3 regions of the Arthrobacter sp. NPDC093139 genome follow, and region 2 is predicted to be linked to each of the others. Evidence: riboswitches for the same ligand, from Rfam matches in the RefSeq annotation. Region 2 holds a riboswitch; each other region holds the start of a gene.

Region 1 (9,364 bases), on a different contig from region 2:
GCTTCCACCTTCGCGGTGGCCTGAACTGCCGGAGCAGCCTTCACGGCCGGGGCTTCCACGGCAGGCGCGGCTTCCTGGACGTTGACGACCGGCTTGGGAGCCTCAACCACGGGGGCCGGGGTGGTGGTGATCGCCGGCTTCTCGTAGGAGATGGCGATGCTGGATGCAGCCGAAATCGGTGCCGACGCCAAGGACTGGACTTCCAGGGTGGACGTGGAAGCCGAGTCGCGCTGAACGTTGGTCTCAGCGGCGTTGGCGGCGATGCCGCTGGTCAGAACGAGTCCGGAGGCGGCAGCGATAACAGCAGCCTGACGGCCTACTCCGCCGGCGTTGTCGCCGACAGCCTTGGCAATGACGGACAGCGAGTTGGTCTTGGTGACCTCGGCGCGGTGGCGTGCAATGGTCGCACGTGTAGTCATGATTTCTCTCTTTCGTGTTCCACGGCCCGCTTGTAGCAGGCCGCGGTTTAGCGACGCGCCGGCGTCTTGGGGGTACGCCGAATCGTCTCGAATGGGGGGTTTTAGCGAAGGGTGTAGAACGAGGACGTGCCCGTGGCGGACACTGCATGCAGGATGGTGCCCTGCGAGGGGTTCAGCGCGCTGATCATCATGCCGTTGCCAACGTAGATGCCAACGTGGGCACCGCCGTTCTGCATGACCAGGTCGCCGGGGGCGGGAGTCGACGTGGGCTTCATGGCTGTCCACGCATTGACGCGCGGAATGCTGATGCCCGCCTGTGCGTAGACCCACTGGGTGAAGCCGGAGCAGTCCCAGCCGCTGGGAGTGGTGCCACCCCAGACGTACGGGCTGCCGATGCCGGTGTAGGCGATGCCCGCGAGACCTGACGTTGCACCCGAGCCTGCGGCGTCAACCAGTTTCCCGGCCTTGGCCGCGATGGTCTCCACGGCAGCTTCGGGGCTGGCCGTGTCGTCGCTGGACTGGGGCGCGACTGTCTCAATGACGGGGGCTGCCTCGGTGGTAACGGCAGGACGCTCGAAGGAGACGGTTGCGGTGGGCGCGGCGGTCACAGCAAGCTGTGCCGCCTGGGATCCGGACTCAGCGGAGGCGGAAACACCGATGTTGGCGTCGGATGCGTTGGCTGGCATGCCGGCGCTCAGGACGAGACCTGAAGCGGCCGCAATGACTGCTGCCTGACGACCTACTGTGCCTGCATTGGCGCTTACTGCCTTGGACACGGAGTCCAGCGGGTTCTTACGAACCGTTTGCGCACGGTGGCGCGCAAGATTGTGGCGTGAAGACACGAAGGTAGCCTCTCCCAATGCCTACGAGGTGAGCTGTCGGATTCGGATGGGAGTCACCCGGCCGCGCCGCTTCCTGGGAAGCTTTGCGACTTAACCCCAAGGCCTTCTTGCGAAGACCAAAATTGGTTCCCCCGCCCCTGCCAGACGATGTAATGCGAACGGACCTTGAGCGGTGGCAGAGTTAGGCAATCCACTCAAGGGCGTCAACTTCGGAAAAGTTGACGCGGTTTAGACGGTACAACAGTTCGGAGGGAATGTCACATTCAGGTCACGGTGTGTCACGAGAATCTGAGAGCTCTCCATCGGCTTTGCTTACAGCCAGCCTTCGGGATCCACGACTTCTCCGTTGACCATCACCTCAAAGTGGAGGTGGCAGCCGGTGGATGCGCCGGTGGTCCCGCTAAGTGCCACCGTGTCGCCCCGGCTGACCTTCTGGCCAACCTGAACGCTCGATGACGACAAATGGTTATACGTGGTTTCGAGGCCGTTGCCATGGTCGATGACAACCCTGTTGCCGCCGCCAAACTCGTGCCAGCCGGCAAACGTGACCGTGCCACTGGCCGCTGCATACACTTCTGTTCCGCACTGGGCTGCGAAGTCCTGGCCACGGTGGAACTCTCCGGCGCCGCCAGTGATGGGGCTCACGCGGTATCCAAAGGGCGAGGACTTCACCATGGTCGCCAAGGGCATGCCAAGGCTGCCGACGGAGGCTGCGCGGCTGATACTGCCGGCGGACTGGGCGCTCAGGAGCTGCTTGAGCTTGCCATCCGGGTCACCGGCTGTCGCAACGGAGGTGCGGCTGAAGTCAATCTTGGCTGCCGCCTCGGCGGAGACCTCTGGCTGCCCCGTGGCGGCACCTGCGGCGGCCGGGGCGCCGTGGTCGGCCGAGGCCAGGACCGGGCTCGTGGCGGGCACTGTGACGGTCAGCAGGAGGCCCGAGGCGGCAAGGGCCACGCCGACCTTCTGCCCGACTCCGCTGGCAGCGGCGAAGTCAGCGACCTGACGGAAAGGACTGCGTTGCTTCCGCGCTTGACGCTGCGCATCGCGGGGTCGCTCAGCGGCGACCGCTACGGGCGTGCGGGGCTCGGCAGCGGAGCCGGTAGCGCGGCGGCGGCCCCGGGCATTCTGCATGGTCAAGAACGGTTCCTCTCTGGGTAGCCTGCGAAGTTAGCTGTCGGATTCGGGTCAGAGAGTTGATCGACCCGGTCCGCAATGACAAGCCTTTTTGGGCACAGAGGTATCCGGAGATTCCGTCTGTGGAAGGTGGCTTGCTGCTGCGGACTTCACCCCAAGGCCGTTTTGAACGGCCAGTTGTGGTTCCTCCGCCTCTGCCAGAAGGTGTTTCGAGCGACTGATCCGCTGGCAGAGTTCGGCTCCGGATCAGGTAACGCTTTGGTATCGGCGCTGCGACTTAACTATAGGCGATTAAAGCTTGCGGTAATAATTCCGTTATCTTGCTTGTGCAAAAGTGGTGGGTCATCCTGCCAGCTGATGTCGGACAACCTGCACCGGCGTGACTCAGGCCACCCGGACAAACACGTGCGCAGCAACTTCGGGCGGCAACTCGAGGGCGCCGTCGATGCCAGGGACACGCACGGAAATGTACTCCCCGACCCGTTCCAGCGACACCGTCGCGCCCGGGCGGATCCCGCCCTCGTCCAGCTGCTGCAGGAGTTCGGGCTCGACCTGAATCGGTTCGGCGAGCCTGCTGACGGTCACCCTCGAGTCCGGGCCATAACTGCCCATGGCGTCCAGCAGGTTCAGGTCGACGTCGGCAAAGGTGCGTGTCGGCTCGCCGCCCAGCGCAGCCAGTCCGGGAATGGGGTTGCCATAGGGCGATTCCGTGGGGTGATCCAGCATCTCGTAGATCCTGCGTTCCACGCGTTCGCTCATCACGTGTTCCCACCGACACGCTTCGTCATGAACATACGCCCAGTCCAGGCCAATGACGTCGGCAAGCAGCCGCTCGGCCAGCCGGTGCTTGCGCATCACCTCGGTGGCGCGCTTGCGCCCTACTTCGGTCAACTCCAGGTGCCGGTCGCCGGTAACCACCACCAGCCCGTCCCGCTCCATCCGTCCGACGGTCTGGGAGACGGTAGGACCCGAATGGCGGAGGCGCTCGGCGATGCGGGCACGCAGTGCCACGATGTTCTCTTCTTCCAGCTCCAAAATGGTCCGAAGATACATCTCCGTGGTGTCGATCAGATCCGTCATTCAGCTCAGCTCCTCGAGCACAGTACTTGCGTTCTCCCACGGTACCGCGGGCCCCTCGTCTGGCGGCTCGGCATCCAGCCGCCGCGGCCCCAATCCGGCGGCGGTGCAACGCCGACTGTCCGCCTGTTCGTCAACCAAAAGCTTAGCCTATTTTGAATTACTCCGGATAAACCGCGGCGTCTCAATGACTGGACTGTGACGGGCACGGTTCCCGGGATTTCCGCGTCTCAGGCAGAATAAAGGGGGCCTTCGCGGGCAGCCATACCTGACCGCCGGTCACCAACTGTCCCCGCCGATCCGCATGTCCATGCCGAAAATTGGAGCCCCTGTGAGCGAGACCAGCATCACTATCCCAGCAAACCTCCTGCCCAAGGATGGGCGGTTCGGCGCCGGACCTTCCAAGGTCAGGCCCGAGCAGGTCGAGGCGCTGTCCGCAGCCGCCACCACGCTCCTGGGCACGTCCCACCGCCAGGCGCCGGTGAAGAACCTTGTCGGTTCGGTTCGTGAGGGCCTCAGCACGTTCTTCCGCGCCCCCGAGGGCTATGAAGTTATCCTCGGCGTGGGTGGCTCGACGGCGTTCTGGGACGTGGCGAGTTTTGGCCTCGTGGAGCAGAAGGCCCAGCACCTCTCCTTCGGCGAGTTCGGTTCGAAGTTTGCCGCGGCCACCAACAAGGCCCCGTTCCTTGCGGATTCGTCCATCATCAAGTCGGAGCCGGGAACCTGCCCCGAGCCCCGGGCAGAGGCAGGCGTTGACGTCTACGCCTGGCCGCAGAACGAGACCTCCACCGGTGTTGCCGCCCCGGTCAAGCGGGTGAGCGGCGCGGATGCAGGTTCCCTCGTCCTGGTGGACGCTACGTCCGCTGCCGGAGGACTGGACGTAGACGTCGCCGAGACCGACGTTTACTACTTCGCACCGCAGAAGAACTTCGCTTCCGACGGCGGCCTGTGGCTGGGTCTCTTCTCCCCCGCCGCGCTGGAGCGCGCCGCGCGGATCAAGGCCGGCGGCCGCTGGATCCCGGACTTCCTGGACCTACAGACGGCGATCGACAACTCGAAGCTGAACCAGACCTACAACACCCCGGCACTGGCCACCCTGGTGACCCTCGACGCGCAGGTGCAATGGCTCAACTCCAACGGCGGCCTCGACTTCGCCGCCGGCCGAACCGCCGACTCCGCGGGCCGCATCTACAAGTGGGCCGAGGCCTCCGAGTTCGCTACGCCGTTCGTCGCCAACGCCGCGGAACGCTCCAACGTCATCGCCACGATCGACTTTGATGACTCAATCGATGCCGCGGCCATCGCCAAGGTACTGCGCGCCAACGGCATTGTGGACACGGAACCGTACCGCAAGCTGGGACGTAACCAGCTCCGTATCGCGACTTTCGTGGCGATCGACCCTGCGGACGTTTCGGCGCTGCTGGAGTGCATCGACTACGTGGTGGGCGAGCTGAAGAAGTAGCCTCCCCGCGCCGCTGCCACAGGCAGCATCAGCGTTCGACGGCGTCGTCCGGGCTCGTGTCCCGGCCGGCGCCGTTTGCCGTTCAGCCTTGCTCGCCGGCCGGTTCCTTTGCGGATTCCTTTACGACTGCCTCCGGGGAAACGTCCGGCTCCTCCGCGGCACCGGCACCGGGAGTGCCCGCCTCTGCCCCAGCGGCCTGGGGCGCATCTTCGTCCGCCAGTGCATCGTCCTGAGCATCCTCTGGACGGACACGCTCCGCCCAGGGAACCCACTCCGGGGCGAGGATCGAGTCCTCGGAGGGCAGCAGGCCCAGCTCGTTCACGGTGATCACTTTGGACCGCGAATTGCGTGTGAGCACGGCGTACCACTGCCATCCGATGTAACCGGGCAGCTTGGATTCGAAGAGGTGGGTCACCAGGCGGTCACCCTCCGTTCGCGCCGCCAGGTGTTCGCCGATTTCCGATGCCTTGGCGATGCCTTCGATGGCGGTCCTGGCCACGTCTACGGCAGCCGCGAGGACGGCGTCGGGTTTTCCGGTGCGCCAGACCGGGACACCGGCACGCTTCCTGGGAGTCTTTGGTGCCGCCTTTGATTCGGCCTGTTCAGGTTCCGGGTTCATGGGGACCTAGGCGTCCAGCTCGTCGGCAACCTTACGCAGGGCGGCGGCGATGGCCTTGCCCTTGTTACCCTCCGGGTATTTGCCGGCGGACAGGGTGCCGGAGAGGTTGTCCAGCACTGTGACGAGGTCCTGCACCACAGGCGCGAGGTCCCTTGCATTGGGGCGCTTGGCCTTGGCGATGGATGGAGTCTTGTCCAGTACCCGCACACCCAGGGCCTGGGCGCCCTTGCGGCCGTCGGCCACACCGAACTCGACCCGTGTGCCGGCCTTCAGTTCGGTGACGCCCCCGGGAAGCGCCGACTTGGGCAGGAACACTTCCTGGCCGTCCTCGCCCGCGAGGAATCCGAATCCCTTGTCCTTGTCATACCACTTGACTTTGCCGGTAGGCACGTAATCAACCTTCTTCGTTCTGACTGTCTAGACATGTCCGGCCATCACCGCATCCGCACCGGTGTGCGGGTTCAGGGTATGACTGCCTGGTTCATGTTGGTCTGCTACCTCAAGGTTATCCTGACTGGCTTGGGATTCCTGCTTTGAGGCGCAGCCGCCGCCGGACTGTTAGCGTTACGGCATGATACCCACGCGTTTCCGGCGTCCCCTGACGGTCGCCGCAGCGGTTCTGGCAGTGCTTTCCCTGGCGTCCGTGGGAACGGTGATGGCGATGGCGTACAGCGGCCAGGCCGCTCCGGCCCCGATCACGTCCGCTGCCCTCTACGGGCTTCCGCTCGCTTTCATCCTGGTATTCGTGCTGGTGATCGACAGCATTGCAGCACGGCGCCGGGCAGGAAACGGCGGCGGGCGGTAACGTTGGACTGATGTCCCTTATTCGTGCGCTCAGCAAGGAACTGGAGGCACGCAGCGACGCGTCGTTGCGTGCCCTGTTCGCTGCGCGGCCGGATCTCATTTCGCCGGGCGTACCCGATTTCGCGGCGCTGGCGGCACGTGCCAGTGCGCGGGTCAGCGTGCAGCGGGCCCTGGAGCGCCTCAACCGGCCCCAAATGCAGGTGCTGGAGACCCTTCACCTGTGCACGAACACCGATACCGGGCACAGTGCGTCGGCAGCAGGTGTCAAGAAACTGATCGCAGGCTCTTCGCTGGCCGCCGTTGAACGTATCCTGCTGTCGCTCCAGGAGCTGGCGCTGGTCCACCGTGCCGAGCCCCCTCACACCGCGAGCCCTTCCGCCCACCGGCAGCGTTTCTACCTGCCGGTGGGCTCCCTGAAGGATGTCGTGGGAATTTATCCCGCCGGGCTGGGCCGAAGCTACACGGAACTGGTCCGGCTGCAGCCAGCCTTCGCCCAGCGCGTCGTCCAGCTGGTCGGCGAACTGCACCGCAGCGGTGCCGCGATCCAGCCCGCCACCACCCCGATGGAGGCGGCGCTGGCCCTGCAGCACTGGACCTCCTCACCCGAGGCCCTGCGTGCCATCCTCGCCACGGCGCCGGACCGCACGACGGCGCTGCTGGCCCGGTTCAGCAACTGGGCCATGGGGGCCGTCCCGCAGGCACAGCGGAAAGCGTCGGTCATCGGGGAGGGCCACGACGTCGGACCGGTGGACTGGCTGCTGGCCCGTGGCCTGCTGGTGCCGCTGGACGCGGCGCACGTCGAACTGCCCCACAGCGTGGGGATATCCCTCCGGGGCGGCGCAGTGATCGATAACTTCTCCCTCACCCCTCCCAGGCCCACCCTGGGAACCACCACCGCTTCCCTCCGCCGCAACGCCGCCCTGGGCGCAATCGCCGAAACGCTGCGGCTCACCGGCGAGCTGCTCCACGCCGTCCGGGAGCAGCCATTGGGAACGCTGCGCAGCGGCGGGGTGGGCATCCGCGAAATGCGCCGGCTGGCGGACGCCCTGCGGGTGGACCAGCATGCGGCCGCCGTCCTCCTGGAGTTCTGTGCCCTATCGGGACTGGTCCGGCTGGATGTGGACAGCTCCTGCTGGGTGCAGCCGCCTGAACTCGAGTGGCTGGGCCTGCCCCGCCAGGAACAGTGGTTGTGGCTGGTCAATGCCTGGCTGGCCAGCGAGCGCGCCCCGTCACTGGTGGGGCAGCCCATCAATGGCCAGCCCGGCGGGCAGCCGAACCACCGGACGGCTGCCGGCACGGCCGTCGTCAACGCCTTGTCTGCCGAGGCCCAGCGGTCCGATGCGCCGGTGGTCCGCAAAAGGATCCTCGAGATCCTCCGGGAGCTGACGCTCGAAGCCGAGGCTCCGGATGGCACCGCTCCCGTCCTCGACGCCAATGCTGTGCTGCAACGCGCCGAATGGCAGCAGCCGCGCATGGCCCGGCGCTTCAGCTCACTGATCCGCGGAGTCCTGGCGGAGGCCGAGATGCTTGGTCTGATCGGATCCGGCGCCCTCAGCCAGGTGGGCGCGGCCATCGCGGCCGACGCGCCTGACGAGGCGATGGACATCCTAGGCGAACACCTGCCGGCAGCCCTGAACCATGTCCTGCTCCAGGCGGACCTTACGGCTGTTGCCCCGGGGTACTTGAGTCCGGAACTGAGCCAACAGCTTCAGCGGGTGGCAGACGCCGAAGGGCAGGGCCCGGCCACGATTTACAGGTTCTCCGTGCAGTCGATCCGGCGGGCCCTGGACGCGGGACAGGACGCCGCCACCATCCTGGACTTCCTCCGAAGGCACTCGGCCACCGCCGTTCCCCAGCCCCTGGAGTACCTCATCGAGGACACCGCCCAGAGACACGGAAAGCTGCGCGTCGGCGCCGCGGGCTGCTTCATCCAGAGCGACGACGAAGCAGCCCTCATAGAACTGGCAGGCGAAGCCGCGGCAGCCTCCCTGAACCTGGTCAGGATCGCCCCCACGGTCCTGATCTCGCATGCGCCGCCACGGCAGACGGCGCTGGTGCTGCGCGGGCTGGGACTGTCACCCGCCGTCGAAGAACCGGAGTCCGCCGTCGTGCGGCTTAACCGCACCGCGCCGGTTGCCGGGGCAGGCGCGCGGCCTGTGTACAGCGCGCCGCGGACAGCCCCGCCCGACGCCGACATCGCCGCCCAGCTCGCGGTGCTGCGCAACCATGCGGCTGCGGCCGGCTCCAACGGCCACCGGTCCGGTGCCGCAGTCAACGGCAGCGAGGAAGCCACGCAGCTCGGGCTGGAGACCCTGCGGAAGGCCATTCGGCTTAAACAGCGGGTCACCATGAACGTCGTGGACAGCCTCGGGAACGCCAGGCTGGAAACCGTTGTTCCGGTCTCGGTAAGCGGCGGACGCGTCCGGGTGTTCGACCCCGCCAAGGACACCGAGCGGGTGCTGTCCATCCACCGGATCATCGATATCGAAGCAGCAGGGGAAATACACCCGTGAAGGATTGCATCGCGTGAACGACGGACCGCTGATTGTCCAAAGCGACAAGACCATCCTCCTGGAAGTCGACCACGAGCAGGCCACCGAAGCCAGGCACGCCATAGCGGCCTTCGCCGAACTGGAGCGCGCACCGGAGCACATGCACAGCTACCGTCTGACTCCCCTGGGCCTCTGGAACGCGCGGGCCGCGGGCCTCGATGCCGAGAAGGTCCTGGACACCCTGCTCAAGTACTCCCGCTTCCCGGTGCCGCACTCGCTGCTGATCGACGTTGAAGAGACCATGTCCCGTTATGGGCGGCTGCGGCTGGAAAAGGATCCACAGCACGGGCTCGTCATGCGGACCAGCGACTATCCGGTGCTCGAGGAGGTCAGCCGTGCCAAGAAGATCCAGCCGCTGCTGGGACCGCGCATTGACGGTGAAACCGTGGTGGTCCACTCGTCCCAGCGCGGCCAGCTGAAGCAGCTGCTGCTCAAGATCGGCTGGCCCGCGGAGG
Region 2 (9,364 bases):
GGCCAGCAGCCCGGGGATCGCTATGCGCAGCACACGGACCGCGTCCACGGAAACGGCGACCACCACGGTCTCCCTGCCCGCCCCGACCGGCCGGGCGGCCGGTGACGTCCTGGTCGCGTCCTTCACCGCGGACAAGAACCCCACGGTTGCCGTCCCGGCCGGCTGGACCGCGATCACCAGCGGGCTCTCCATCGGCACCGGCGCCCGCGTGTTCGCGTACTACCGGGTGGTTGGTTCCGCCGACCCGGCGAGCTATACGTGGACGCTGAGCACGGCCGTGAAGTGGGGCGGCGGCATCACCGCCTACACCGGGGTCAACACCACCACGCCGCTGGACAGTACCGTGGCCACCGCCGTCAACTCGAGCTTCACGGCGACCAGCATCGCGGTCGGCAGCATCACCACCGCCAGCAACGGGGCCCTGCTCATCGGCGGGCTCGGGTTCGACAGCTCCAGCCCGGCAGCCACTGCTCCCACGGGCTGGACCGAGCGCTGGGAAACCACCGGCGGCCAGGTCGCGGAGCAGGCTGACAGGACCCAGGCCACCGCCGGCGCCGCCGGCACCGCCACCTGGACCTTCAGCACCGCCAAGGCCGTGGGAGCCTGGCGTACCGCCCTGAAACCGGCAGGTTAACCAGGCCGACACTGCCATGACTTGAGGTAGACAGGCTTGACGGGTCCTCCGGCACTTGTGCCGGAGGACCCGTCGTCGTCAGGCCGGTGCGCAGCCCCGGCAGATGCGACAGTGGCAGGCGCTGCTGCACCTGCCACTGTCTATGCTTGCTCTGACGTTTTAGGCGTTTACCCGCACGAAAGTAGAGCCCCCAAGCCAGGAGGCAGGGTGGACGATGGTTTCGTTGACGCCATTCATGCCGCTGCTGATGGCCTGCCCGCCGCCGATGTAGATCGCAACGTGTCCGGCGCGGATCATCAGGTCGCCGGCCTGCGGCGTGGACACCGGCGTGCCGTACTGGTGGAACTGCAGGGGAGCGAGGTCTCCGACCGACTTGCCGACGGAGCGCAGGGCCTGTTCCACCAAGATGGTGCAGTCCTGTGTGGCGCCCAGTTGTGCCCGGGCTGAAGCCACGAGGGCGGCGCCGACGCCACTGGCCGGAGCAGCCGGTGCCGGCGTGACCGACGACGATGCGTGGTAGATCCCCATGCCGGCCGGCTGGGGTGCCGCAGGCGCAGGGGCGGCGGGTGCCTGCGGTGCTGCTGCAGGCTGTCCGGGACCCGGGATCAGGATCTGGTCGCCGGGATAAATTACCGAGGCCAGCGACAGGTTGTTCTCGGCGAGTACTGCTTCGAGGCTCACGCCGTGGCGTGCTGCGATCGCACCCAGCGTGTCGCCAGGTACAACAGTGTGTGAAGCGCCTGCTACGCCTGATCCTGCTGCGGGTGCCAGGCTTTGGGCGGCCTGGACCTGGGGTGCGGCCTGCACCTGGGCGCTGGTGCTGCCCGTGGCCTCAGGAGCGTAGGTGCCTGCCTGTGCCGGTGCCCCGACTCCGAAGAGCAGTCCGGAGGCAGCAGCGGCTGCTGCCGCGGGCTTAGCTATGGAGGCAGCGTTGGCCTTGAGGGAATAGGACAGGCCCTGAAGGGCGATGGACGTCGTGGGGGTGGCGCGGTGGCGCGCGGACATGGACTTACGTGACATGGTGGATTGCCTCTCCCATGCCTGCGGGGTGAGCTGTCGGGTTCGGGTGGGAGGTCACCCGGTCCTGCCTCCTCGTGAAACGGAGCGCCTGGACTTAACCCCAAGGCCTTGGACACACCAAGGCCGGTAAAGAGGTGGTTCCCCCGTCCCTGCCAGATGTAATTGCGAACGGATCCCGGTCAGCGGCAGGGCTCGGCATTCTGCCCGGGAATGCCCTGCATGAACCGGGGCACCGCTACAGGCTAACCCAGGCTTGCGCCTAAAGTCACATTTCGGTAACGGCAGTTAGGGCTCCGGCGTCTCGAAAACCGCCCTGATTACCACGGCGGGAGTGCCATGCCAAGTCTGGCCGCGAAGTCCTCCGGGTCCTAGAATCGCTGTGGACGCAGCCGGCCAGGGCACCCCCGGACACGCCCGCGGGGGAATCAGCTATTGTTCCAGCGGTGCCGGCGAGGAAGCTGCCATGACGGATATTCAGGGACTCATCAGTGCGTTGCTGCCGGAAGATCTTGCTGTGCTGCAGGACCGCGGCCCGGACCAGCGCCTGGACAGGGACATGGTCGATGCCCTCGACCGGGCCGCGGGTGGGCCTGGGGAGGGCCGAGGCTACTACGTCGTGCGCGGCAGTCTGGCGCCCCTGGAACACCGGAACTATTTCCTTCGGGAAGACGTGGCGGCGGCCATCTTCGCCCCGGCGACACTGGAAGATGCAACCGGGGCGGACGCCTGACCTCCATGCCGCTGGTTCTGCGGTTAGTTCAGGCCGGAGTCAGTCTCCCACGGCCTCGCGGCCCCGGCGTACGATCAGCGGATCCGCCTCGTACACGACTGAGGTGTCCTTTCCCTCGTAGTCGAACTGGTTGAGGAAATAGCGCAGGGCGTTGATCCTGCCGCGCTTCTTGTCGTTGGATTTGATGGTGATCCACGGGGCGTGGTCTGTGTCCGTATGAAGGAACGTTTGTTCCTTGGCATCGGTGTATTCGTCCCAGCGGTCCAGTGAGGCAAGATCCACGGGTGAGAGTTTCCAACGCCGGACAGGGTCGATTTGTCGGATAGCGAAGCGTGTCCGCTGCTCGTGCCTGGTGACCGAGAACCAGAATTTGTTCAGGTGGATGCCGGCGTCGACCAGCATCTGTTCGAAGATGGGGGCCTGGTTCATGAAGGTGCGGTATTCCTCCTCACTACAGAACCCCATCACCTTTTCGACGTTGGCCCGGTTGTACCAAGAGCGGTCGAACATGACGATTTCCCCGGCGGTCGGCAGGTGCTGGACGTAGCGCTGGAAGTACCACTGGCCCTGTTCGCGGTCGGATGGTTTGCCGAGGGCGACCGTGCGGGCCGATCGGGGATCGAGGTGTTCCGTGAAGCGCTTGATCGTCCCTCCTTTGCCGGCAGCGTCACGGCCTTCGAAAACGATCACGTTCCTGCGGCTGTTGTCCTGACCCCAGTACTGGAACTTCAGCAACTCGATCTGGAGCCGGTATTTCTCGATTTCGTATTCGGCACGGGTCATCCGCTCGTGGTACGGGTAATCCTCGCGCCAGGTTTCCACGGCCGAGCCGCCTGGATCGATGAGCTCAGGGTCCTCGCCCTGGCCGCCTGCGACGATATATCCCAAGTCCACGAGGCGGTCGATGGCCTCCCGCAGGTTGTCCCTGACCCACCAAGGATCCTTGGGTGTCCAGGACTGGGATGCCTCCACCATCGGGGCTCCTTAGGCTCGCCGACTCCTTGACGGCATTTTAACAGGGGGTCCCGCTTTTAGCGTGGGATGCGGTCTGCGTTCTTGCACATGCGTTCGAGGACGCTGATGACCATGGCGTATTCATCGGTTCCGATTCCCGCTGTGAGTTCCCGCCTTGTGGCTTCCACCAGACCGGTTGCTTGGGCCTGCAGTGCCCTGCCTGTTTCCGTTAACGTCAGGTAGCCGTCCTGAAGGAACACAAGCCGCCTTCGGACGAGTGATGCCATGTCCCGTTCCTGTGCGTCGCCGCCGCTGGCTTGGTTGAATGGGCGCAGCGCATCCGCCAATTCGGCGGGTGTGGTCGGATCCGAGCTGAGAGTGCTGAGGACCTGCCATTGTCTCCTCGTCAGGCGGAGCCGGGCAAGCGTGGCATCGAGCAGCGCCTCCAGTGCCACGTCCAGCCGCTTGACCCAGTATCCAATAGGCCTGTTCACGTTGCCATAGTGGCAGGTGCCGTTCCACACCTGCAAGGTGGGGGAGTGGGGCGGAGCTTAGTTCCATCAGGGCGTTGGGACGATCCATAAGCCCGCGACGGCGGCGCGCCCCGGCTCGGTGGTCATGCGGGCATGGGCGGACACTGGCCCCGCGCTCAGGTCTAGTTTCACGCTCGTTGTGGTTGCGCAGTCCAGAGCCACCTCATGCGCTGTTCCTCCGCGTCGATCAGGCTGCGAAATGGTAAGCATCGCTTTCGGCGCTCCGATGCAGGCAGCGGTAATTGTGTAGCTTCCCTTTGGTATTCCACTGGCCGAGGTCCGATATCCATCACTTGCCAGGCCGCCTGACCCACCCAACACGAGGCCGTTGGGTCTGGGTCCCAATCGAATGTCCAGCTGAGCCTGGTTCCCTGCCTGAATTTCGGCAAGCCCGGGGTCGGGCATCGGCGGGGAAGGAGGCGCCGGCTGGGACGATCCGGCGCTGGTGCCGGTCAGAACCGGCTCTTCGTCCGGGTACTCACAGGCACCTAAAGACGCCCCGATACTAATCAAAACCAGCAGAAGCGCGTTGGCCCGCCACGAACGATTTCCCCCAATTATTGGCATGCCCGAAGCTTATTGGCATCCGAGGAGAAAGCAATGGACATCGCAGATGAGGGTGTCGAGTGGCAACGACCTCCACGGAACCACCTACGAGGCGACCGTGACGGTCTCGCCCTCCCCAAGCTCCCGCAAGTGTGCTTGTCTGTAGCAAGTTGGTGGATCCAGAAGGGGTCCGCGGCTTCTGTCCGACGGGGTGACACGATATGAGGCTAACGACCACGACCAATATCTCGGTGGATGGTGTGATGCAGGGGTTGGGCGGACCTGACGAGGTCCGCAGCGGCGGCTTCGAACGCGGCGGATGGGCTATACCACTTCTCGACACCGAAACGGGGGACTACCTCAACCAGATCTATGGCAGTGCGGCCGCGTTCCTCTTTGGCCGGCGGACGTACGAGATTTTCGCTGGCTACTGGGGAGCAATGGCCGATCCGAGCACCAACCCCATTGCCTCTGCCCTGAACAGCCGGCCAAAGTACGTGGTGTCGACCAGCCTCGCGGACCCGCAGTGGGCAGGCACAACTGTCCTGCGCGGCGACGTCGCCACGGCCGTGCGTGATCTGAAGGCGCGTCAAGACGGGGACCTGTTGGTACCGGGCAGTGGTGCCCTCGTCCGGTGGCTGTTGGCCAACGGCCTGGTGGACCAGCTCGACTTGGTCACCTATCCCGTCGTCGTCGGCCAAGGCACACGGCTGTTCCCTGATTCCGGCCCGGACCTCGCGCTCGATCTGGTGAACTCACGGAGCACGTCCCGGGGCATCACCATCCAGACCTATCGGCCCCTCGGTCGTCCAGAGTACGCGACGTCCACTGTCGACCCCTCTCATTCTGGGAGCGGGACTTATTGAAGCGAATAAATTCTTGCCCTCACGCGTCCGCCTTGGCCGCCGGCGCCGGGAGACTCTTGGTGTCCAGGACAAACCGGTACTTGACGTCGCCGGCAACCATCCGGTCATAGGCATCGTTCAGCTGTGCCGCGGAGACAATCTCTATATCGGAAACCACTCCGTGCTCGGCACAAAAGTCCAGCATCTCCTGCGTCTCAGCGATGCCTCCGATGTATGACCCGGAGTACGCGATCCGGCGGCGGCTCAGTGTCCAGGGATTGACCGGCGGCATGGGCTCAGAGGGCAGGCCCAGCTGGAACAGGGCCCCCTCCAGGCGAAGAGTCCGAAAGTATGGGTCGAGATCATGCGGAGCCGCTACGGTATCGATAATAACGTCGATACTGCCCTCGGCCGCCGCCATGGATGCAGCGTCCTTGGACAGAACAACGTCGTCGGCCCCCAACTCCTTGGCCGCCGCGATCTTGACCTCTGAGGTTGTGAAGACCTTCACCTCGGCCCCCATTGCTTTGGCAAGCTTCACTGCCATGTGTCCGAGCCCGCCGAGCCCCACAACACCAACGACGTCACCCTCCTCAACACCGAAGTGCCGCAGGGGGGAATATGTGGTGATACCTGCGCACAACAAGGGAGCAACGGCGGCAGGGTCCAGGTTGGTTGGGACACGGAGCACGTATCGCCTGTCCACGACCACCGAGGAGGAATAACCGCCCTGAGTGATGGCTCCTTCATTTCTCGGGTCGGCTGCACCGTAAGTACTGACGACGCCAGTCTCGCAATACTGCTCAAACCCATCCAGGCATCTTTCGCATTCGCGGCAGGAATCGACCATGCATCCTACGCCCACCAGCTGACCAACAGAGAGGTCGTCGACGGCGGAACCCACACGGCTAACACGCCCAACAATTTCGTGCCCGGGAATAAGCGGATACTTGGGGGCGCTCCATTCTCCCCGCGTAGCGTGCACGTCGGAGTGGCACAGTCCGCAATATTCGATCGCAATCTCAACGTCGTCTTCCTTGGGCGAACGCCGGGCAACGGTCAACGGGACGAGTCCGCTGTTACTGGACCGTGCGCCGTAACCGGAAGCCAACCGCTGTTCGTGCCCCTCGCGGCCATCGACAGGGGGCAAGGACTTGGCAAGGGGCGGTGAGCTGGAGTGTCCAGGAGTCATAGTGCGACACTACTCCCGGCATGCGGGAGTTTTCCAATTTCTGTGACGATTGTCAGCAATCTACAGGTCGGGCTGCCCCGCGACTGGTGGCATGCCTTGCCCATCAGCGGGGAAGCGCTGCCAGGGACGACGCTGCCAGGGCATGGCGCGGACGGCCGGCGAGGGCCTCCTGCAGGCGCGGAAGGTGCTGCTCGATGTCCTGCACAATGGATGCCACTGCAGCGACATCCCTCAGGGCCAGGGCAAGCTCCAGTTCGCGGCACAGCTGGTTCATCCGCAGGGCGCCGGCGAGCCACGACGTCGTTTTCAGGCTAAGCGAGGCATCCATGGCGATGTCCCGGTCCCGGACAGTAGCCGTGCGGACGATCCGGTCAACGCGCCGGGGGAGGAGGGCGGTGTACTCCGCGGCGAAGGACTCTGCGACCTCCCATGAGGACTCTGCGGCGAGCTTCTCGAGGTGTTGTGCATCCAGTGCCGGCTTCGGACGCTCACTTTTGATTTCATGCTCATGTCTCATCGCTGTCGCTTTGGCTGCTGTCATGGCGCATTTGCCTTCCGGTGGGGCCCCCTCCGCCGCGTGCTTGGGGGGCTACAGGCGACGAAGGGGACGTGTTGGCGTAGCCTGTCAAACCCGGATCACTCCATGCCTGTGCAGGCCAGGTCGACAATGCTGCGAAAGACCGGCCTTCATTACCGGTACCAAACAGACTGCACTCCCAACCTCAAGGACCTCACCATCGTTGATCAATAGTTGATCAAGATAGATCCGGTCCTGATGCGCCCCAAATGGCAGGTTCACGCTGAAGTCGTGACGGGTTGGCTAGAGTACACGTCATGGACTTGCCCCCTCCAGCACTGCCAGCCGGAGTCATCAGGCGCAGCAGGCTTCGCTTCGTGGTCATGGTGCTTTCCGGGATGGCAGCCGCGTTGGCTGCCGGTCTTTCCGGGCACTGGATCGAAGCCCCTGCCATAGGGTGGGCCGTGGCGTCGCTGACCTACGTGGTGTGGGTGTGGGCCGTGATCGGACGGCTTGACCCTGCGGGGACGCGCCTCCATGCGGTAACAGAAGATCCTTCCCGCGGTGTCACCGATCTGCTCATTCTCGCTGCCAACTTTGCCAGCCTGGCGGCAGTCGCCGCCGTCGTGATTGATTCACATCGTGGCGCTTCAAGCGGCAGAGATGAGGTGGGCGCCGGGTTGCTCGCTCTCTCCGGCGTGGCGTTGTCGTGGATGCTGGTCCAAACGCTGTTCACCCTGCGCTATGCAGAGTTGTACTACGACCCGGAAAAGCGTGGAGAGGAGCCCGGCGGCATCAACTTCAACCAGGAGCGCCCGCCCCAGTATTCGGATTTCGCCTACGTGGCCACCAGCCTGGGCATGACTTACCAGGTTTCTGACACCAACCTGGAGAGCCACAGGATACGGGCCGAGGCGCTGAAGCACGGGCTCCTGTCCTATCTTTTCGGGACGGTCATCCTCGCCGCCACCGTCAATCTGCTCATTGGTCTGGCGGGCTAGCGACCAAAAGGCAAGTAGTCCAAGGATCAACTGGCGGTCGGATCCGAGGCTGAGCGCCAACGAAAAGGCAAGACTCTGGACTCCGGCGGGAGAGGGCCTCAAAACCATTAGTTTACATAATGTGCATTATCGGCGTTATACGAGCGGGAGTAGAAGTACCTCTTGACCCGTTCGGAACGCGGCGGCGACCAGCGGCGTGATCCATTGTCTTAAGTGGCGCTCTCGTTAAGAATGAAACCCATGACGGTCTACGTGAGAGCCCTCGAGACAGCTGTTCCGCCTACGATGCTCATCCAGACGGAGGCCCGGGACGTTTTCGCCGCCCAGCCCGGCCTGACGAGACTCGGCTCACGGCTGGTGGCCACCTGCTTCGACTCGGCCGCGATCGACACACGCTACACGGCCGTCCAGGAACTGACGCTGGATTCACGCTCCGACGACCCGAAGTTCTTCGACCCCGCCACGCGCCTGCTCCGGAGCCCCAGCACGAAGGAACGCAATGACCTGTTCGCCCGTGAGGCAACCAAGCTCTTCATCGAGGCCGCTTCCTCCGCCGTCTCCAACTGTGCCGGCTTCGATCCACTTGACATAACTCATCTGATCACGGTTTCCTGCACCGGGTTTTTCAACCCCGGCCCGGACTACAAAATCGTCCGGGCGCTGGGGCTCAGCCCTGCGGTGCAGCGCTACCATCTGGGTTTCATGGGATGCTACGCCGCATTCCCCGCACTCCGGGCAGCGAAGTCGTTCTGCGAGGCGGACCCCGAGGCGGTAGTCCTCGTCGTGTGTGCGGAGCTCTGCTCGCTGCATGTCCGCACCTCCAACGATCCCGACACCATCATGGGCTCGGCGCTCTTCGCGGACGGCGCCGCCGCCGCCGTCGTGACCGCGCGCGAGGTACCCGAATCACCGGCGCTCCTGCAGCTGGACCACTTCGAAACTGTCCTGACGCCGGTCGGTGAGGATTCCATGGCCTGGAACATCGGCGACGAGGGATTCGAGATGGTCCTGGGCAACTACGTCCCGCACATCATCGACGACCACATCATCGGTGCCCTGGAACCGCTGCTGGCCAGGGACGGTTCACTCAGGGAACTCCCCTACCGGGACATCACGCACTGGGCCATCCATCCCGGCGGCCGCAGCATCCTGGACAAAGTGCAGTCCCGGCTGGGCCTCACCGATGAACAGCTCATCCCCGCCCGCGAAACCCTCCGCAACTACGGCAACATGAGCAGCGCCACAGTGCTTTTTGTGCTCCGGCACATCCTCGACCTTCCGCCGCAGAGCCGGGACGAACGCATCTGCTCCATGGCATTCGGGCCCGGGCTAACGGTGGAGACAGGGCTGTTCACGAGGATCGGCAAGCCCCTGGAAGCGCCGGCAGACCCC
Region 3 (9,364 bases), on a different contig from region 2:
TCGGCGCCGGCGCCGCCGGGGAGAACGTTGCCGACCGTGTGGTGCAGGGCGGCCTGACCGCTGTACTCGTGGAGGCCGAACTGGTGGGCGGTGAATGCTCCTACTGGGCCTGCATGCCGTCCAAGGCCCTGCTTCGGCCCGGCACTGCCCTGCATGGCGCACAGACAGTCCCGGGCGCCAGCGAGGCAGTCACCCGCACCCTGGATGCCGCAGCCGTCCTCGAGCGCCGCGACTCCTTCACGTCGCACTGGCAGGATGACAGCCAGGTGGAATGGGTGGACGGGGCCGGCATCGAGCTGCTCCGCGGCACCGGCCGGATCACCGGCCCGCGGACCGTTGACGTGGCCGGCCGCGACGGCAACCCCTACAAACTCACGGCGCGTCACGCCGTCGTACTGGCCAACGGTTCGACGCCGAACATCCCGCCTATTGATGGGCTGTCCGGGGTCCAGTACTGGGGAACGCGCGAGGCAACCTCGGCTAACGAGGTGCCGGAGCGCCTTGCCGTCCTGGGAGGAGGCGTGACCGGCACGGAACTGGCACAGGCCTTTTCCCGACTCGGATCGGCCGTCATCCTCGTGACCCGCAGGGGCCTGCTGGGCACTTTCCCTGAAGAGGCCAGCCGGCTGGTGGAGGCAGGACTGCGTGCCGACGGCGTGGAACTCCACCTGAACACCAATACGCGAAGCGTCAGCCAGAACGACGACGGCTCGCTCACCCTGACGTTCGACGACGGCGACTCCCGCTCCGTGGACCGGCTGCTCGTCTCTACCGGACGGCATCCTGCCCTGGACGGACTTGGCCTGGAAAGCGTGGGGCTTGCGGCCCTCGACGGAAAGCCCCTGACGCTCAGCACCGACTCGACCGGACTGGTCAAGGCCGCTGCCGGAACTGACGACGGACCCTGGCTGTACGCCATCGGCGACGCGGCCGGCAAGGCGCTCCTCACGCATCAGGGCAAGTATGAGGCCCGGGCCACCGGTGCCGCCATCGCAGCCCGGGCCAAGGGCGAACTGCAGGGCACGCCCGATGCCTGGAGCCGCTACGCACAGACCGCCGACGAGCATGCCATTCCCAGTGTGGTGTTCACCGACCCCGAAGTCGCGAATGTTGGCCGCTCAGTGGAGCAGGCGAGGAAGGACGGCTACAACGTCTCTTCCGTGGAGCTGCCCATCTCCGTTGCCGGCTCATCCCTTCATGCTGAGAATTACCAGGGCTGGGCGCAGCTCGTGATCGACGAGGACCGGAGGGTCCTGCTCGGCGCCACGTTTGCCGGACCGGACGTCGCCGAGTTGCTGCACGCGGCGACCATAGCGGTAGTCGGCGAAGTCCCGCTCGAGCGGCTGTGGCACGCCGTCCCCTCCTACCCCACGATCAGCGAAGTCTGGCTGCGGCTCCTGGAAAAGTACGGTCTCTGACGTCCGTGTGAACTGACGGGTGGACCGTCAGGCGTGCAACCCCGGGCGGGCCCTTGACCAAAGTCTTTATCAATCCTGCGCGGCTACGTCCTGACGTAGCCGGATCCTCAGGGATGATTAGTCCCATGAGCCACATGGGTAACAGCGGGAAGGTCGCCGCCGGGGCGTTCCTCGCTGCCCTCGGCATGCTGGTGCTGACGGCCATCACCCTTGAGGCAGCTGTGCTGCTGACATTCCTCGGACTCGTTGCAGTGGGCTACGTGGCTTCGGTGGCGGAGGCCTTTTCCCGGCGACGCCACCTCGCCCTGCTGGCGGGTGCCGCGGGCACGAGCCTGTTCATCGGGTGCACCATCGCGTTCCTGCGAATGTGGGGGCTGGCGTTCAATCAGGATCCGGCCGCCCTTGATGCGGGGGTGGCCACGACGGATTCGGACATCTACTTTTACTTGGCTGTCGCATCCGGAACGCTCACGCTTCTGGTGCTGTTCGCCGCCGCGGTCTGGCCGTCACGCGGCCACTCGTGGCGCCGCTCCGGTGCTCCCGTCCGGAGACGTCGCCCGGCGCCGTCGCGCGCTTCAGCCGGCCGCCCGGCGTCGCAACGCCAACCGGCCCAGCGCCAAGCTGCGCAAGCCCAACCGGCGCAGCGGCAGACCGGCAAGACCGGGGCGGCCAGGTCCGCCGCCGGGCGGCCCCGCCGCTGACCCGGCCGCACGCGTACCGCCGGCGACACCGCACGGAATGCGGCTGTCAGCAGGCAGGGAATCCCGGGGTCAGGAGAATACGGTCACCGGAATATGCTGTACGGGCCCCATCCGCTGCCCACCTGCCGGCCGCCGGTGAACTGGTTGGTCCCGAGGCTGTAGTAGAACAGGCGCCCGTCGGTGGCCTTGGCACTAAGCCCCCGGGTTCCCGATCCCAGGAACCCGAACGAGGCATGGGACTGGGCAATGGCATTCCAGCCGCTCCCCAGCTTCCTGCGCGGCTCCTGGACGAACCTGGCCGCGCCGTCCGACCTGTACAGCAGGAGCTCACCCGTTGGCCTCGTGACCAGCAGGTCCTGCCTGCGGTCATTGTCGAAGTCCGCCATGGTCAGCCTCAGTCCTTGAAAGCCGAACCCGATGCGCTGGGGGGCGCCCAGTGCGCCGCCGCCTGGGTTCGGGTAGTAGAGCATGGTGCCGTCGGCTCCTGTTCCCACCACTCCTGGGTAGCGGTGGCCGTTATGCCACTTGCCCACCGTGATGTTCATGGGCTGCCAGCCGCTGGTTCCCACGATGATGGGGCTGAGGAATCCTCCGGATCCTTTGCCGCGGTACACCGTGAGCCTGCCGGTGTTCCACTGGGCCACGATGTCGTTGATGCCGTCAGAGTTCCAGTCCGCGACGAAGCCTGATTTGAGGCCCGTCCATCCGGAACTGCCGATCTTGATGCGTGTGCCGAAACCGCCGCGGCCATTGGCTGGATAGTTCCAGAGGGCCCCGCCGGAGTCGGCGGCGAGCACATCGGCAGCGCTCCTGATGGTGGGCCTGAGCGAGAAGTACTGCTCCATCGTCGGAATGGCGCGGCTCTTCATGTCGATGGCCAGCGCAACCCCCACGTAGCGAAGGTGCCACGGCTCGTATGTGTATCCGGTGATGTGGGTGTAGCCCTGTGGGTACCGCACAATAAACCCGTAGCGGTACGCGTTGGCCGCCACCCAGCGTCCGCCCGGGGTGTCTCCGAAGCAGGCGGCCAGCCCGCAGCCGCCGCCGACGTTTCCCACGTCCATGGCGAGGCCGGTCTGGTGCTCGCTGTGACCGGGCCGGGCGGAGATCTGGTCCGCGTACGCCTGGCCATAGGTCTGGACGTAGTAGTTGTACAGGTCACGCTGGGTGGCATAGGACCTGTAACCGCTGACGACCTCAAGTGAGTGCCCCGCAGCGCGCGCTCCGGTGAACATCTGGTTTGCGGCAGTGGAGACGCCGCGCCGCAGCACGTGACCGGCGCCGTTCCACGACACCAGGTCCGGCGGAACGTACTGCAGCGGGTTCAGCGGCCGGGACTTGTTCACCAGGACCCAGGGGTGGCTCGGAGTCGTCACGACGCTCGTCGACAACTGCTCGCCGGACGGTGCTGCCTGGGCAGCCGGCGCGCCGGTCAGGAACAGAGCAAGAACTACGACGGCGGCCGCGCACCGCCGGGCATGCGCCCGCCACTGCATCCAACCAGAATAAAGCATGGCGGGCCCTTCCCCACTAGACGACGCTGGGGTTAAGCGTACCCGCGTCCCCGCCGGCGTTCGACGCACCGGGGGTCTGGAATTTAGAGGATCAGAGCTGGCACTTGGCCGGCCCGCCCAGGCCGCTAATGTTTGCGCGGAACCTTAAAGTGCGTGATTCGGGCGTCCTGCCCGTCCAGCTCGGCCCACGACTTTTCGGTTTCGAGGACGGTCAGTCCGCTGGTGGGAAAGCGGGTGGCGGCGTCCATGTACGCGTCATGGTTTGAATCGCGGGAGGCCAGGTGCATGGCAAGGTCCTGGACCCCGGGCATATGGGAGATCACCATCAGCGTGGTGACAGTGTCCGGGACGTGGTTTATCACCGACAGCATGCCGAGCGCGGACGCGCCGTAAAGCCCGTCCTCCAGTTTCGGCGTCGGAGCCTTGTCGCCCAGCTCGCTGCATACCCAGGTGCAGGTTTGCCTGGTCCGCAGGGCGCTTGAGCACAGGATGAAGTCCGGGACGATGTTGTGCTTGACCAGCCACTTGCCCGCCAACGGAGCCTCGCGATGGCCGCGCTCTTCCAACGGCCGGTCATGGTCCGCTACGCCGCCGGGCCAGTCGGCTTTGGCATGGCGCATGATGACCAGCCGCTTCTTGTGGTGCCCACTCATGGACTCACCCTACTACCCGGGCCGGCGGCAGGCCGGGCAGTGCCCGCTCAGTCGTCCAGGACGAACGTCACTTCCAGCACCACATGCCAGGCGACCACCTGGCCGTCGGTGATTTCGACTTTCTGCTCCTTGACCCAGGCGCCGGAGACACCGCGAAGTGTCTTGTTGGCGCGGGCGATGCCTTCCTTGATGGCGTCGTCAAAAGAGGTTTTGGAGTTTGCGCTCAAGGTGGTGATGCGTGCGACAGACATGGTCTTCCTCCTGGTGGCCGGACGGACGATCTGAGCCTACGCCGGACCAGGAAAAGTCAACAGGGTCCAAGCAGCCGCCCCCGGCGGCACATGCAAAAGCGCCCGCCCCTCGATCGAGGAACGGGCGCTGCGAGGATCCGCGAAGGGGAAATTAGATCGAGTATTCCGGAGCTGCCCAAACGATAACCTCGGGGTGCTCGTAGAAGCGGTAGCCCTGGCCGCGGACGGTGCGGACGGTGTTGGCGAGGCGGCCCAGCTTCGAGCGGAGGCGGCGGATGTGGACGTCGATGGTGCGCTCGTTGGGCACCTCTTCCGCGTTGCGCCACAGGCCTTCGAGAAGCTCGTCGCGGCCCACCGTGCGTGTGCCGTTCTCGACGAGGTAGTTGAGGAGCTCGAACTCCTTGAACGTCAGGTTCAGGGATTCGCCGTCAAGGTGCACTTCGCGGCGGGCGAGGTCGATCAGGACACCGGACGGGCGGGGATCCTGGGCCGGCTGCAGCCGGGTGGTTTCCGTGCGCTGCCGGGAGTTCACCGTCGGGTCGCCAAAGGTGGAACGGACGACGTCGAGCGCGGAACCGGGCGCGCTGGCCGGCGCCACTGCAACGGCAGCGTAGCTCTCAGCGCCGGAAACCAGCGACTGGGCGTAAGCCCGGATTTCCTGCGCCAACTTGGCAATGGAGGTGCCGGCAGCTGCGGCGGTTTCCTCGTCGATCCCCATGTACAGAACAAATCCGCGCGCCACGTTGTCGTTCTGCACCGGCCGGACGGTGGCGCCCGGCGCCGGAGCCACGACGGGCGTGGGGGCGGTCATCGGTGCGGCTTCTTCAGTCTGGACAGCGCGGAGCTGGCCGTAGGAGTTGGGGTTGTACCCCTGGGGGGCGTAGCCCGGCGCGGGAACGGCGGAGCCCTGGCCGGCGGGGAACGCCGGGCGGGCGCCAAAACCTTGGCGGTGGCCTGACGCCTGGCCAGGCTTGTTGGCGTTACGGACGGAGATGTGGACGTATCCAGATGCAACTGACATGAATGCTTACCTCAATGTGAATGGCCGTCATCGCGGCTCGAATGCTTGGTTCCCGCAATGAGTTCTGGGGAGGGCGCCCGACGCTGGGCTCTGGGGGCGAATGCCTAAAAACTTTGTGGGGTGGAAAGTTAGGCGTGCATTCGACAACAGCGCATGTCGACAGCAGCGGGTGTGCTGGGCCAATAATCTGCGGCTGCAGGTGCTGTTGAGTTCTTGTTCACATTGGAAGTGTGCAACGTAACAATGAGAACTTGCAAGTAACAATGGGTCGCTCGGTCCGCATCGTGAGACGAAACGCACGATTGTGGGCCAAATCACAACTTTGAAGACTTCAGACTTTGTCGACGTTTTTCCAGAACGAACGTTCAGAAAGACCATTTTTCCGAATTATCTGCACGAAACTCCCTGTTTGCCGACGATTATTCGACCAGCTCAATTCTGCCGGAATTAGGCGGCAACGAATCGCCAATTGTCCAGCTATGACGCGGGCCGAACGGAAAATTTTGGGTAGGGCATTCTTTCCCCGGTCGGGTCAAGCGGGCCGGGGGTACCGCGCCGCTCGGCCTACGCGGACCAACGACGCCCTTGGGCTGGGATTCACAGCCGGAGGCCGGACCGAGTTCACCGTCAGCCTGCCCGCGCAGCACTTCGCGCAAGGTGACGCGCCGATGTCGTGATGGCCGTTACCTAAATGTGACTTAAGCGTGAGCCTCCTGTACGGTCGATAAGGTGCGGCCATCATCTGGGCCGCATATCCGGATGGACGCCCAGCTCTGCCGCTTCCCGGATTCCGCTTGACCAGGCAGAGGCGGGGGAACCAGAGTCCCGGGCAATCCGCATCAGCCCTTGGGGTGAAGCCGACACGTGTGTTTCCGTGCGGCCGGATGACCTCATCCGAACCCGACAGCTAACTCCGCAGGTGTTGAGAGGCAATCCACCATGTCTGAATTCAAGGTACCAACGCGCCCTGATCGCGATCCAAAACAGTCCCGGCAGCAGATTTCACGCCACCGCGCCGAGCCCGCCCGCCCCGTATCAGCCTGGGGCCGTCTCACCGCCAACATCCCGTCGTTCGGCCGCCGCGCAGCCGTTGTGACCACAGCCTGCGCCGTCCTGATCGGCGTCGGTGCGGCCGGCCAAGCGGCCGAGCAGGCCACCCCCGCGGCAGCGCCTGAGGCAGCAGCGGCAACAACTGAAGCCCCGCCGACGCTCAACTTCGACAAGACGCTGATCTCCGCCCTGCCCAGCCCCACAGCTGCCCCAGTGGCACCCCAGTCCGTTGCCAAGCCGGCGGCGCCCAAGGCTGCACCTGCTGTGAAGGCCGCACCCAAGGCCGCCGCCAAACCGGCGCCCGCCAAGGCTGCTGCCGCCAAACCCAAGGCCGTCGCACCGGCCGTAAAGGCCGCCCCGGCCAAGGTCGCCCCGGCGCCCAAGCCGGCGGCTCCTGCGGCAGTGAACGACCCCGCCGGCGCGCAGGCCTATGCCGCCAGCAAGCTGTCCTCGCACGGCTGGGCAGCGGACCAGATGCAGTGCCTGAAGAAGCTTTGGACCAAAGAGTCCGAATGGCGCACCACTGCGACGAACCCCAGCAGCGGGGCCTACGGTATTGTGCAGTCCCTGCCCGCCGAGAAGATGGCTAGCTCCGGGGCCGACTACCGCACCAACTACCGCACCCAGATCAACTGGGGCCTGGGCTACATCAAGGAGCGCTACGGCTCCCCGTGCGCTGCGCTGAACTTCCACTACGCCAACAACTGGTACTAAACCGGCACCAGTCTGAGAACGTGCCAGGCATTTCTGCACCGGTTTGAGCGTCCGAGGGGCCCGGGATCCACGTGATCCGGGGCCCCTCGGCGTCGGTGCAGCATGCTGCGGGCGGGAAAGTGGTGCAGAAATGCGTCAGAGCAGGAAGGAAATGACCCGGCGTCCATCCTCGTCGGCTCCCACCGAGGCTGTGACAGCGGAGTAGTCCGGGATGTGCGGCACACCGTCGGGCACGACGCCGGTGTTCGGGCCCACCGCCACCGTCCGGATTCCGGCCGCCAGGCCTGCAGCTATGCCGGCCGGCGCGTCCTCGAAGACCACGGCATCCGCAGGCTCCACGCCCAGCAGCTCCGCGGCGCGCAGGTACCCCTCGGGATGCGGTTTGCCGTGGGTGACAAGGTCCGCCGTGACGGCCGTGCCCGGCATGGCCAGACCCGCTGCGCCCATGCGGACGTCCGCCAGCACGCGGTCGGCTGACGTCACCAATGCCACCGCATCGGCTGGCAAGGCGCGCAGGAGTTCAGCAGCCCCCGGCAAGGCGACAATGCCTTCGGTCCGGACGCGCTCCATCGCACCGAGTTCAGCGGTGAGTGCAGCAACATCTGCACCGGCGGGGGCAAACCGCCGTACGGTGTCCCGTGCCTGCACGCCGTGGGACGTCCTCAGGATCTCTGTGATGTCCAGACCATAGCGCGCGGCGAACTCACCCCACACCTGTTCCACCACCGCCGTGGAATCAACCAGTGTGCCGTCCATGTCAAAGAGAACGGCACGGGCAACCAGGGCGGTGGAGACGGATTCGGCAGGAAGGTTCATGGATCCATCCTGCCTCATGGAGGGCAGGGCGGACGTCTAGCCGTTCGGCCGGTGGGCCATGTACTGCACCGCCCACTTGTTGCCGTCGGGATCGGCAAAGTAGACAAAGTGGCCCCAGTCCTGGACGTCGACGTCACTGACGTCCACGCCGTTGGCCTTCAACTGCTCGTGGGCTTTGTGGATGTCGCTGACCACAAGCTGGAGGCCGGGTGCTGTACCGGGAGGAGCGTCGTTGAGGCCCTCGCCGATGGCAATCGAGCAGCCGGAGCCCGGAGGGGTCAGCTGCACGAAACGGAGACCGTCCATTGGCCTCTCGTCGTAGTCGGCGTTGAAGCCGACCTTGTTGACGTAGAAGTCCTTTGCGCGGTCTACATCGGACACCGGGACAAAGACGAGTTCAAGTTTCCAGTCCATGGTGCACAGGCTATCCCGGAGGCAGAACCATCCGGAAGGGTGCGGGCAGGGTAGCCGAAGTCAGTGGGCGATGCCGTACAGGCGGTCACCGGCGTCGCCCAGCCCGGGCACGATGTAGGACTTCTCGTTGAGTTTCTCATCAATCGAAGCCAGCACGATGGTGACGTTGGCGTCGGAGAGCTCTTCCTCGAGTTTGGCCAGGCCCTCAGGGGCGGCCAGCAGGCAGATGCACGTCACGTCGGAGGCTCCGCGCTTGAAGAGGAACTTGATGGCCTCGCGCAGCGTGCCCCCGGTGGCGAGCATCGGGTCCAGAACGAAGATCTGCCGGTCCGTGAGGTTTTCCGGCAGCCGTTCGGCGTAGGTGATGATATCGAGGGTTTCCTCGTCGCGGGCCATGCCGAGGAAACCGACCTCGGCCGTGGGGACCAGTTTGGTCATCCCTTCGAGCATGCCCAGGCCCGCCCGGAGAATCGGTACAACCAGCGGCGTGGGCTTGGTGAATGCGGTGCCGACGGTGGTGGCAATCGGGGTCTCGATGGTGACAGGCTCGGTGCGGACGTCTCGGGTTGCCTCATAGGCGAGGAGGGTGACGAGCTCCTCGGTCAGCTGGCGGAAAACTGGGGACGATGTGTTCTTATCCCGCAGGACGGTGAGTTTGTGGGCGACCAGCGGGTGGTCCACGACGAGAGTTCGCATGGGTCAAAACTATCACCCGGAAGGTGGCCTCCCGCCGCGGCTTCCGCCGCCTGCGGCAGTGCCGCCGGAGCCTTTCTCCGCTTGGGATCCCCCTAGGTCGGAGGACTCCTTATCCG

The links. A riboswitch is a leader RNA that binds a small molecule or an ion and turns the genes downstream of it on or off. The one in region 2 is predicted to bind cyclic di-AMP.
Region 1: it holds a riboswitch for cyclic di-AMP, as region 2 does, so the genes downstream of both, ACIP90_RS18980 (M23 family metallopeptidase) here and ACIP90_RS01875 (LysM peptidoglycan-binding domain-containing protein) in region 2, are expected to answer to the same signal.
Region 3: it holds a riboswitch for cyclic di-AMP, as region 2 does, so the genes downstream of both, ACIP90_RS13825 (hypothetical protein) here and ACIP90_RS01875 (LysM peptidoglycan-binding domain-containing protein) in region 2, are expected to answer to the same signal.

What each region holds. Positions count from the first base shown of each region.
Region 1 covers NZ_JBIVOO010000016.1:53,732-63,095, reverse strand. The annotation lists gene ACIP90_RS18990 (NlpC/P60 family protein) at 1-419, opposite strand, end outside; gene ACIP90_RS18985 (C40 family peptidase) at 521-1,195, opposite strand; cyclic di-AMP (ydaO/yuaA leader) riboswitch at 1,266-1,459, opposite strand; gene ACIP90_RS18980 (M23 family metallopeptidase) at 1,574-2,398, opposite strand; cyclic di-AMP (ydaO/yuaA leader) riboswitch at 2,403-2,646, opposite strand; gene ACIP90_RS18975 (metal-dependent transcriptional regulator) at 2,780-3,475, opposite strand; gene serC (phosphoserine transaminase) at 3,804-4,934, shown strand; gene ACIP90_RS18965 (DUF3027 domain-containing protein) at 5,017-5,553, opposite strand; gene ACIP90_RS18960 (cold-shock protein) at 5,560-5,943, opposite strand; gene ACIP90_RS18955 (hypothetical protein) at 6,125-6,358, shown strand; gene ACIP90_RS18950 (helicase-associated domain-containing protein) at 6,369-8,870, shown strand; gene ACIP90_RS18945 (DNA repair helicase XPB) at 8,884-9,364, shown strand, end outside.
Region 2 covers NZ_JBIVOO010000001.1:371,455-380,818, forward strand. The annotation lists partial or broken gene ACIP90_RS01870 (PKD domain-containing protein) at 1-634, shown strand, start outside; gene ACIP90_RS01875 (LysM peptidoglycan-binding domain-containing protein) at 794-1,654, opposite strand; cyclic di-AMP (ydaO/yuaA leader) riboswitch at 1,660-1,861, opposite strand; gene ACIP90_RS01880 (hypothetical protein) at 2,118-2,384, shown strand; gene ppk2 (polyphosphate kinase 2) at 2,424-3,359, opposite strand; gene ACIP90_RS01890 (MarR family winged helix-turn-helix transcriptional regulator) at 3,416-3,832, opposite strand; gene ACIP90_RS01895 (dihydrofolate reductase family protein) at 4,639-5,283, shown strand; gene ACIP90_RS01900 (NAD(P)-dependent alcohol dehydrogenase) at 5,303-6,454, opposite strand; gene ACIP90_RS01905 (hypothetical protein) at 6,558-6,995, opposite strand; gene ACIP90_RS01910 (DUF1345 domain-containing protein) at 7,289-7,972, shown strand; gene ACIP90_RS01915 (type III polyketide synthase) at 8,213-9,364, shown strand, end outside.
Region 3 covers NZ_JBIVOO010000008.1:118,331-127,694, reverse strand. The annotation lists gene ACIP90_RS13855 (dihydrolipoyl dehydrogenase family protein) at 1-1,418, shown strand, start outside; gene ACIP90_RS13850 (hypothetical protein) at 1,544-2,119, shown strand; gene ACIP90_RS13845 (D-alanyl-D-alanine carboxypeptidase family protein) at 2,203-3,615, opposite strand; gene ACIP90_RS13840 (SixA phosphatase family protein) at 3,759-4,286, opposite strand; gene ACIP90_RS13835 (dodecin family protein) at 4,334-4,537, opposite strand; gene ACIP90_RS13830 (winged helix-turn-helix domain-containing protein) at 4,689-5,558, opposite strand; cyclic di-AMP (ydaO/yuaA leader) riboswitch at 6,330-6,492, shown strand; gene ACIP90_RS13825 (hypothetical protein) at 6,498-7,322, shown strand; gene ACIP90_RS13820 (HAD-IA family hydrolase) at 7,458-8,138, opposite strand; gene ACIP90_RS13815 (VOC family protein) at 8,175-8,552, opposite strand; gene upp (uracil phosphoribosyltransferase) at 8,613-9,248, opposite strand; gene ACIP90_RS13805 (phosphatase PAP2 family protein) at 9,261-9,364, opposite strand, start outside.